DNA from 2 places in the Paenibacillus sp. FSL H3-0302 genome. Region 2 is predicted to be linked to the other one. Evidence: riboswitches for the same ligand, from Rfam matches in the RefSeq annotation. Region 2 holds a riboswitch; the other holds the start of a gene.
What was found. A riboswitch is a leader RNA that binds a small molecule or an ion and turns the genes downstream of it on or off. The one in region 2 is predicted to bind cobalamin.
Positions count from the first base shown of each region.

Region 1: it holds a riboswitch for cobalamin, as region 2 does, so the genes downstream of both, MHH50_RS04540 (DUF4430 domain-containing protein) here and MHH50_RS02410 (anaerobic ribonucleoside triphosphate reductase) in region 2, are expected to answer to the same signal.

Region 1 covers NZ_CP150284.1:1,061,665-1,066,461, reverse strand. The annotation lists gene MHH50_RS04540 (DUF4430 domain-containing protein) at 121-2,685, opposite strand; cobalamin riboswitch at 2,855-3,058, opposite strand; gene MHH50_RS04535 (hypothetical protein) at 3,186-4,797, opposite strand, start outside.
Region 2 covers NZ_CP150284.1:546,098-550,894, forward strand. The annotation lists gene nrdG (anaerobic ribonucleoside-triphosphate reductase activating protein) at 1-500, opposite strand, end outside; gene MHH50_RS02410 (anaerobic ribonucleoside triphosphate reductase) at 497-2,482, opposite strand; cobalamin riboswitch at 2,724-2,959, opposite strand; gene MHH50_RS02415 (MTH1187 family thiamine-binding protein) at 3,338-3,646, shown strand; tRNA gene MHH50_RS02420 (tRNA-Thr) at 3,740-3,811, shown strand; gene MHH50_RS02425 (hypothetical protein) at 4,046-4,213, shown strand; gene MHH50_RS02430 (hypothetical protein) at 4,675-4,797, shown strand, end outside.

The sequences.
Region 1 (4,797 bases), 520 kb from region 2:
TTGTGTCGAATAAAAGTATATATTGTCATAAAACGACTTTCCTCAAATAAAAAAAGGCGGGCACCCGATCCGCTATTACTCCGAATCCATGTGTGCCCGCCTAATCAAACTTCCTCTTCCTTATTCTCCAGAGGTATAGTACCAGTACAAAGTATCACCGTTCTGCAAAATATAACTGTCTGCACTGATGCTTGGATCCGCATCCCGGTTCGTTTTATACTTCCATCCGCTGCTTGGGCCTCCATCAAATTCAGCCAACCCGTCAATAGATTTCACGTAGATGCTTCCAGCGTTGCCGGATGATACTACCTTAGTCCCTAATTGACTGACTAGTAAGCTATAAGCCGTTTCGCCCTCTTTTAGAGCTACTGTTGTACTGGCTAGGATGGTTCCTCTCCGGCTATCTCCAATCACTGAGAGGGTAGCGGTAGCTTTTGCTGGAGCAATAACAGACGATCCGACAGTCAGAGACTGAGTATAACGCGCTACGCTCGGTACGCTATCTTTAGCATAACCGGTAACAGTTATTGTATAGCTATTTGCTGGGAGACCCCCATCAACAATAGCCACACCTTGTTCATTCGTGATTACCTTCTTATCACCAATCGAAACCTGCACACCTGCAGCTGGTGAGGTAACCGGATCAGAAGTGAAGCTTTCCTGATCCCACACCCACTTTTTCTGTGAAACCTTTACAGTAAAAGCTTCATTAGCTTTTGGCTGTGATGGGGTAAGCACCACAGCATCTACAACCTGTGTATTTTCTCCTGCATAATAGACAAGCACACGATCGGATTCCTGTAGTTCGAACGCATCCATACCCACACTTGGATATATCCACTCCCCGCCGCGTGATACCACGAAGCTCCACCATCCGTCGTAAGTACCTTGCGAAACTCCATGGATACCTGATACAAAGTTGCCATAAGACGATTTGGTGATATCCACTTTAAAATCATCGGTAGACCCTAGTTGTTGCAACGCTTCAAGGGCATTGGAGGCTTTCAAAGTCCCCTCACTAATCAACCCTTCCGGGCCTTCAACGGTTAGCGAAGCTGTTACATTCTTAGAAATCACTTTTAGAGCTTTTGTATATTTAGCAATCGTTGGGGCTTTGCCTTCACGGTAGCCAGTTACAGTCAGTGTATAGTCACCTGCGGGCATATTTCCTGAGAATACGGCCTCACCTTTAGTATTCGTCGTTACCGTCTGAGCTCCAATTTGGACCTGAACACCCGCAGCTTTTGCAGTTACAGGAGAGGAAGTGTTCGTAGCAGCGTCCCATTTCCACGTCTTACTAGTTACAGTGACGGTAAAGGAATCGCCCTCTTTAAGATTTGCTTTGGAAAGCGTAACGGAATCCACAAGCTTAGTGTCATCTCCGGCATAATAAATCAGTACCTGATCTGAATCTTTAAGTACAAAATCACTCATGCCTACATCGGGATTAATCCATTTTCCGTCACGTGATACAACGTACATCCATCCGTCATAACCACCAAAGCTTCCAGCAGCAATACTTCCGATGCCAGTCACATAACTGCCCGAAGGATTTGTGATCGGCAAGTTCGTTTGAAGCGCCAGCTTCTCTAACGCTCCAAGTGCGTTGCCAGCATAGGCGTACCCTTGTGCCAACGTGGCCTGTGGTCCCTCAATCGTTACTGGAGCGTAGATGAGTGAGCTCTGAATGGAGGATTTGGAAAAATCGTATAGCTTACTGTTGCTTCCTTTATATAGCAAATTATAGGCAACCAGCGCCTGAAGCCCTTGCTCTGTCGCCAGAATATTACTGCTTCCACCACGGCTATGGGTGAAGCTACCATCAGCTAGACGATAGCTAAGCAGGTTCTCCATTAGATCCACTTTGTTTTTGGTGTATTCTAATCCACTAGGATCAACTCCGAAGGAGGTGAGTCCAAGGATTGCTTGTGCGCTACTTTCAGCACTGTCACCGTAACCCCCATGGCTATCTTGAGCTGTAGATAACCAAGCTACGGCTTGTAGCCCTGCTAAGTAGGCTTCGGGATTATTTTTATGTGCCGCCAGAGCCGTCAAGGTTATCGCTGTCATATCAGGCTCACTTGCACCTGAGGTTAGTGCAAAGCCCCCATCCGGATTCTGTTTGGAGAGAATCTCCGTAAGGAGCTTATCCGCCGTCCATTTCGCGTCACTTGGGATATTATATTTACCAGAATCCAGCGCAAGTAAAGCATATACCGGATTATTAAGCGTCTGTTCACTGAGCTTGCTATTATTATAGATTTTCTCAATCAGATTATAGCCAGGAGTCGTTCCGTTACCAGCAAAGCTAGTAGGATCTGCACCAATCGCTCTCACTGCGAGCACGATTCGAGCATAATCGGTTACATTGGTGAAATCGCCAGCTGCATCCTTTACTTTTTTCTCAAGCTCTGAAAGGTAACTAGCCGGCAGCTTGTACCCTGCTTGCGCTAATCCAATGGCTTGCCAATCCGATTGCACGCCACCTTTCAAGAGATATTCCGCAGCCGCATAAGTCGCATCCGCAACATTAATCCGCTCCGCGGCAGTTGCCTCCAGACCGGCGCCAGCGCCCGCTTCTGCAAATATTTGTCCCGCCGGAGCAAGAGATGTTCCTAGAATTGAAATGACCATGAATAAGGCCAGCCCAAGTGCTACAAACTTGGAAGACATGATTTTCTTCATTGTTTAACCTCTTTCTGTATAAGAATGGGTACTGCCGGGAATAAGACGCATAACATAAAGACCGCCCCTTTGGAGGGCGGTCAGGGAAGATTACAAATTGAGGCTGCGGCGCTTGCTTCCTGCCAACAGTCCATCTGTATATGTTCCACATTCTTACCCCACGAAGAATAGAAACGCTCACGAAAAAGGCAGGTCTCCTGGCTAATGCTTCATCGCTGTTCTTCACCTTCCCACCCTACCTTCGGGGCAGTGGCTTATAGAAGAAACGCTCCGCACATACAGTGGCGGGACCGCGCCGGACTCTTGCACCGGACTTCCCTTTTAAGCAGACGACTAGATTGATAGAGTCTGCACCTTTTCCAGTATGTAGTATCTTATTTTGACATCCATAATCATATCTATTAATACATAGCATGTCTATAGAAAAGCTTAGTATGGGCAGCAAAAAAATGAACAGCAATACGCCACCTTCCGGTAGTTATTGCTGTTCAGAAAGCTTGTTATTCGACTGTTCCATCCGGACTTGCAGTCGGGGAGGGTTCAGCACTTGAATCAGAAGCTGGTGGAATATTAGGATCGGGATCTACGATCAATGTAAATCTTCCGGCTTTGATCATACTTTTCTCTAGAATTGTCGCTCCAGACTCCAATGTAACCTCAACCTGATAGGAAGGTTGTTCACCTTCAGTCACAGCTGTTGCGGAAGGTAACCCAGTGCTGTTCTCAGTATCAGAGGAAGGCGTAGTGGACGGAGAAGCATCAGCTACAGCGTTAGTAGAGTCTGCACCTTCTGCTGTTCCTCCAGTAGTGCCAGCGGCATCTGACTCGTCAGCAGCGTTTCCCTCATCCGTCCCATCCGTTGACGGCACTGGACAAGTCCCATTTGTAGCAGCGACCTTAAAGCTTTTATCTATCTTTGTAGACGAAGACATTAAACTAACCTCAGTCGGTTTAAACTGCACACAGTCATCTGCACTTGCGAAGGTGAACACCAATATGCTGCTCCCCTTATCTCCTTCGACGCTCTGATCCTTCAAGTATACTGAAGCCGGAGGCAGCATATTGCCTGCACTCTGAACAGGGGTCGGCTCAGGGCTTGTCCCCGGCAGAGCCGTCTTCGTATCATCCGGACGCAGCATACTGAATACGATAATTGCAATAATCACCAGAATACCCGTAATGGAGCCGGAGATTAAGAGTCGAAATCGGCTGCGGCTGATCCAGCGCGCCAGCGGGGAAGCCAGTTGGGAGCGGGCTTCATTGTACACATTTTGCAGAGCAGGCCGAGCTGCCGCGACATAGTTCTTTCGGAATTCCCGATTCTTGAACGCTTCACGATCACTGCTCAGGAAATACTTCAGAATCGCCTTACGGTAACCCGGTTGCAGCTTTTTATTCGAAACCGTAAATAAAGGATTGCCTTGCGACCAAGCAAAAAACCGATAGATGATTTCTTTGTCGGAACCGGCTTTACGCTTTAACAGCTCCAGAAGCGCATCGTAATCCAGCGGACCCCCTTCACGCTGAGTTGTATAGTAAAAGGCTAGCGGAAGCCGTTCAAAGGGTTCCAGAACACGCGCCTCTTTTAGCAAACGACGACCCAGTAGCTGCACATCGTCTAGTTCCTGCGGAGACAATCCTGTAAAAATCTCCTCATTCGGCTTCTCTTCACCAAACCAGCGGTAAGCGGCACGCAGCGCATTCTCTTTCTGCTTGCTAATCCTATCCAGTGGCGGCTGCCAATCGACAACATTACCATACCGTAAAAAAACTACCTCCAGAAGCTCCTCCTGCGTCATATCAGAAAGCGATAAGCGGTTCAGTAAGAATCTATCTGCTGAAGCAGCAAGATCCTGCATTAGGGAGAGTGCCTTAGGAGCAACTCCTGTTCCTTTGCGGCGATCTTTTTCTGCCTTATCTACAATTTCATGAATTTCCGCCACAGAAGCCACCGGATCATGCTCCAGCTGGAGCTTTTCTAGCAAATAATCCTTCACAGCATTTTGAGCAAAAGACTGCTCTAACGCCACTGGCAGGAACCGCCCCCAATGGAGCACAAAGCTCAGAATATCCGCAGATCTGGACGCCGCAGCTAGTCTTGATTCCATATAA
Region 2 (4,797 bases):
TGCCACAGAAAGACCTCCGAGCCGTTCATGCTGGCCGGAATGTCGATAATGCGTTGGTTGGAGCTTCCCCGGTAGAGAAGCGTAGTATCTTTCAGTTCTTCTACAAATCTTCCATCTATTAACACCTGACACTGTTTAAGTAGATTCCACTCCGGCGTACCGGGAAGGGCTGTAAGTTCTTCGTACGTATAACCACTGTAAATCCAGATTGAGAACCCTGGCAGTACAGTGCGAAGCTCATGAATGAACCCCAGCAACTCTTCTGCTGAGAAAAAAGGATCGCCGCCTGCCAGTGTCAGACCATCCAGCAAAGGGTTAGCGGCGATTTCTGCAATGATTTCATGTTGTCGTTCTAAGGTGAAGACTTCTCCATATTTAAAGTTCCATGTCTCGGGATTAAAACATCCCGGGCAACGATGGCGGCAGCCGCTGAGAAAGAGGACGGCCCGCATGCCCTCTCCCTCGTTAATCGACTCCGGATAGTAACCGCAAATATTCATAGATGCTTAACGCGATCCCGAACTTCAGCTTGTTTGGCGGCATTAAAGCGGGTCTGATAGTCGCCGGTTAAATAACCTGTAACTCTGCGCAAACGGCGGATGTGCACATCATTCTCATTTGCGTTGCAGGAAGGACAGTTTGTCCCAATTACGCCTTCGTATCCACAGCTGGAGCAGCGGTCAATCGGATGGTTAATGCTGAAATAACTGACCTGTTGTTCGAGCGCATATTTAATGATTTTGATAAAAGCCGATGGGTTGTTGCGGGCATTGCCGTTTAATTCGACATAAGAAATAGCCCCGGCATTGCAGTATTCATGGAAAGGAGCTTCCAAGCTGATCTTCTGAGCAGCACCCAGATCGAAGTATACAGGGATGTGAAAAGAGTTCGTATAATATTCACGGTCGGTTACGCCCGGAATGGAACCCAGTACCTTGCGGTCAACTTTGGTGAATTTACCGGACAAACCTTCTGCTGGAGTAGCGAACAGGGTGATGTTAAGATCCAGTTCCTCACTTTTCCGATCGCAATAGTCCCGCATATGACGCACGATAGCCAGCGCCTTGGCATGAACTTCCATATCCTCGCCATGGTGTTTGCCGTACATAGCTTTCATACATTCCGCCATACCGATGAAGCCAAGAGACAGACTGCCATGCTTCAGCAGATCGCCTACAGTGTCATCGGGTGCAAGATGTTCGCCGCCTTCCCAAACGCCTTCTCGCATCATGAAATCGGAAGCTTTAGCTTTTTGTGCGGTTTGGATGTGGAAGCGATGGAGAAGTCCTTCCAGCGCAATATCCATATAATGATTTAGATCTTCATAGAAGCCAGCTTCGTCTGCGACGGTACGTCTGCCTGTTACTGTGCCGTGTGCCAGACCTAGCCGAACCAGATTTAGTGTATTAAAGGAAAGGTTGCCCTTCCCAGAGCAATGATTACGCCCAAAACGGTCACCGAGCACTCGGGTTCGGCAGCCCATTGTAGCGAACTCCGTATCAGGATCACTTGAATCATAATACTGCAAGTTGAGCGGAGCGTCCAGATTAGCGAAGTTTGGATATAGTCTGCGCGCAGAACATTCAGCTGCTTTTAGGAACAGTTCATAGTTAGGATCGCCTTGCTGTTGATTGATTCCTTGCTTGCATTTGAAGATTTGAATCGGGAACACTGGTGTTTCTCCGCTGCCAAGTCCGTTCATAGTTGCGGTTAGCAGAGAACTGATCACAAGCTGACCTTCTGGTGAAGTACAAGTACCGTAGTTGATGCTGGTAAACGGTATTTGTCCACCGGATCGGCTGGACATGGTATTCAGATTATGTACCATACTTTCAGCCGCTTGCAGGGTTTCGATTTCGGTTTCCTTTAGTGCAAAACGGAACGCTCTTGGATATGACTCCGCCAGATCGGTCCGGCTCATCGTAATCTCGCCCAAAGATTCGTCAGCTTGTCCTTCTTCAAAATAATCCAGACCCTTGCGGAACAGCTTGGCGAAGGATTTGGTTACATAAGGTGCCAGATCGTAATCGAGTTTATTGGCGGATACACCACCATATTGAGCATTTTGCTGGGATTGGAAAATAATCGCTACCAGAGACATAGCTGTCATTATTGAGTTCGGAGGACGAACGCTGCCGTTGCCGGTATTGAAACCTTCACGGAGAAGTTTATCAAACGGGATAAAAATACAGTTCGTCGTTCCAATCGCGTATTGATCCAGATCATGCACATAGACGACATTGTCATCAATAGCCTGCACTAGCTGTGGCGGCATCGTAAAATTGCGGGCGTACCATTTTGAATATTCACTGCCGAACTTGCTCATTTTACCGGAGAAACTCTCTCCATTCAAATTGGCATTCTCGCGCAATAGGTCCATATCCCGACTGTCGATAATATCCCGGCCTAAATCAATGAGCTCTTCTAAAAGAACTTCCCGTGCATTTTCTACTCCATTAAATTGTCTCTCCAACAACGTCATTGTACAGCTCTCCTCTCAGTATAAAAGAAAAACATCTATCATCAAATCCATATATCCATAAGAAGTTGGACTGCTATAAGCAGTCGTATATTTGTTCAGATTACATAAAAAAAGCATCCCCTACCCGAGGATGGCAGAAAATGCCCGATGCGTTATGTAAATATCCACACGGATATTTGCAGAGGTCTCTACGTAGATGACCGCATGCGGACACCATCCCTGTTCCTCGCAGGCATCAATAGTTGGTGTCGTCGAAACAGGTAGGTCTCCTGGCTTCCGTGGGATCTCTCGGCGCCTTCCCAAGGGTGTTCCTAACCCTCAGTGGCATTTGCCGGGAGATGTGGATTCTCAAGCTTCCCAGAAGCTTAAGAAGGCCATCCGGTTACAGTGGCGGGACCGCAGCGGATTCTCACCGCGCTTCCCTATTAAGCTCTAAATCCGGTTAAGGATCAAAGCGCCTGTCTCCACTATATTTTGTTGTCGTTAGATAAAAATAACCCAAGATGTTGTGTTTGTAAACAGTTTTTTAGAAAACCCGCGCGGGGAGCGGGTTCTTCAAAAGTACTCCACAAATGATCCACAGGCTGTCCATAAGTAATCCACAATTGATCCACAGGGAGATGCGAAATGATTCATAAATTGTCCGAAAAGATGCCACAAAGAGTCCATAAATATAGTGCAGATGACCCTAGAATTTGCTCATGAGAAAATACTCTTAGCCCAAAGTCATATTTTGGAGTAATCAGAAGAAATAGAAGAGATAAGGGAGGATAATCTTGCTTAGTTTGTGACAGAGCGGTGGAATTGTTACAATGGAAGGAGACAGCTACTATAAAATTTCGAGGAGGTATTCTCATGCCTATCGCTGAAGTTACAGTTATTCCAATTGGAACAGGCAGTACCAGTCTTAGCAGCTATGTTGCGGATATGCAGCGGGTGCTGAAGACAGTAGAAGGGATTACTTATGAACTTACGTCTATGGGTACGATCATCGAAGGGCCTCTGCAACGCATTTTTGCCGCGGTAGAAGCTTTGCATGAGTCTCCTTTTGCCGCAGGTGCAGAACGTGTCTCTACTTCACTTAAAATAGACGACCGCCGCGATAAACCCTCTACTAGCCGTGGAAAGTTAGAGTCTGTGGAGCGTAAGCTACAGGTGGATTAGCAGTTTAGGAGGGCGGAAAACAGGGAGAAATAGGCTTGCGTTTCTGGCTGAAAGTTGTATAATATTTTTTGTTTGACAGAAAAACAGCGTTAAGCTGGTGTAGCTCAGGGGTAGAGCAACGCACTCGTAATGCGTAGGCCGGGGGTTCAATTCCCTTCACCAGCATATCTAAGAATGGCGCAATGGCGCGGTTTTCCGGGATTCCGGGACCGTGCCATTTTTCGTTAAATCCCCCTGACTTCTTCCATTCTTCTACCCTTTATCCGAGTAAAGTGGGTGTCTCGTCAATTTTCTCCACTTCTTTTCGGGTTCCTAGAATAGAATCTCCGATACATCGGGGCACTGCTTCCTGCAAGTTGGGGAGAACATGTGAATAAGTATCCAGGGTGATATTTATTGATGAATGGCCTAATCTTTCCTGAAGTCGAATATGATGGACAGCCCCTGCCGTTCCCTGTTCTTCTGGAGAAACGTATCAAGGAAGATAAGACATGGCGCGAAATCGCTAATGAAAACGGTATGACTAGTGGTCACTGTCGAGCAGATGGAAGGCGTGTCGCAAGCTGACAGCAATCAGAATGAAGGATGTGGCGGAGGTGCAGCATAAGCTGCTTTTCTCTTGCGGGGGCAGATCGGTTAGATGGTAATTACTATAAAAATAAAAAAGACACCACAAGGTGTCTTAGTACAGATACTTTTCGCTCGAATTTCACGAGCTCGTCAGTGAACTGAGTTCATAAGCAAGACTGGCTACGGCTAACAGATGAAGAGATAAAGTAATATCAATGTTAAAATGTGCGGTAATATTAATTTTCATAGATAACCACGCTCCTAAAGTATAAATACACATAAAGAAAACTTTATAAAGCGCTTGGCCTGCCATCATCAGTGCCAGGTAGCCATCCTGTACAGACGCCTTAGCGTTTCGACAATAACATTATACTTAATATTTTGTGTTTTGCCAAAAAAAGCCCCCCTATTCTTGGTTGGGGTGGCGGTTCTGTGTGGTTTCTCAGCGTTTTGGAATCATGATGGTCATTGAGGCTACGCGCACGCAGCCGCAGAATGATCAAATGGAAGTTACGTTTCGGTATTCATATCTGCTGCATGCTCTGAAATTGATTATCCAAAATAACGGGCAGCAAGTTCAG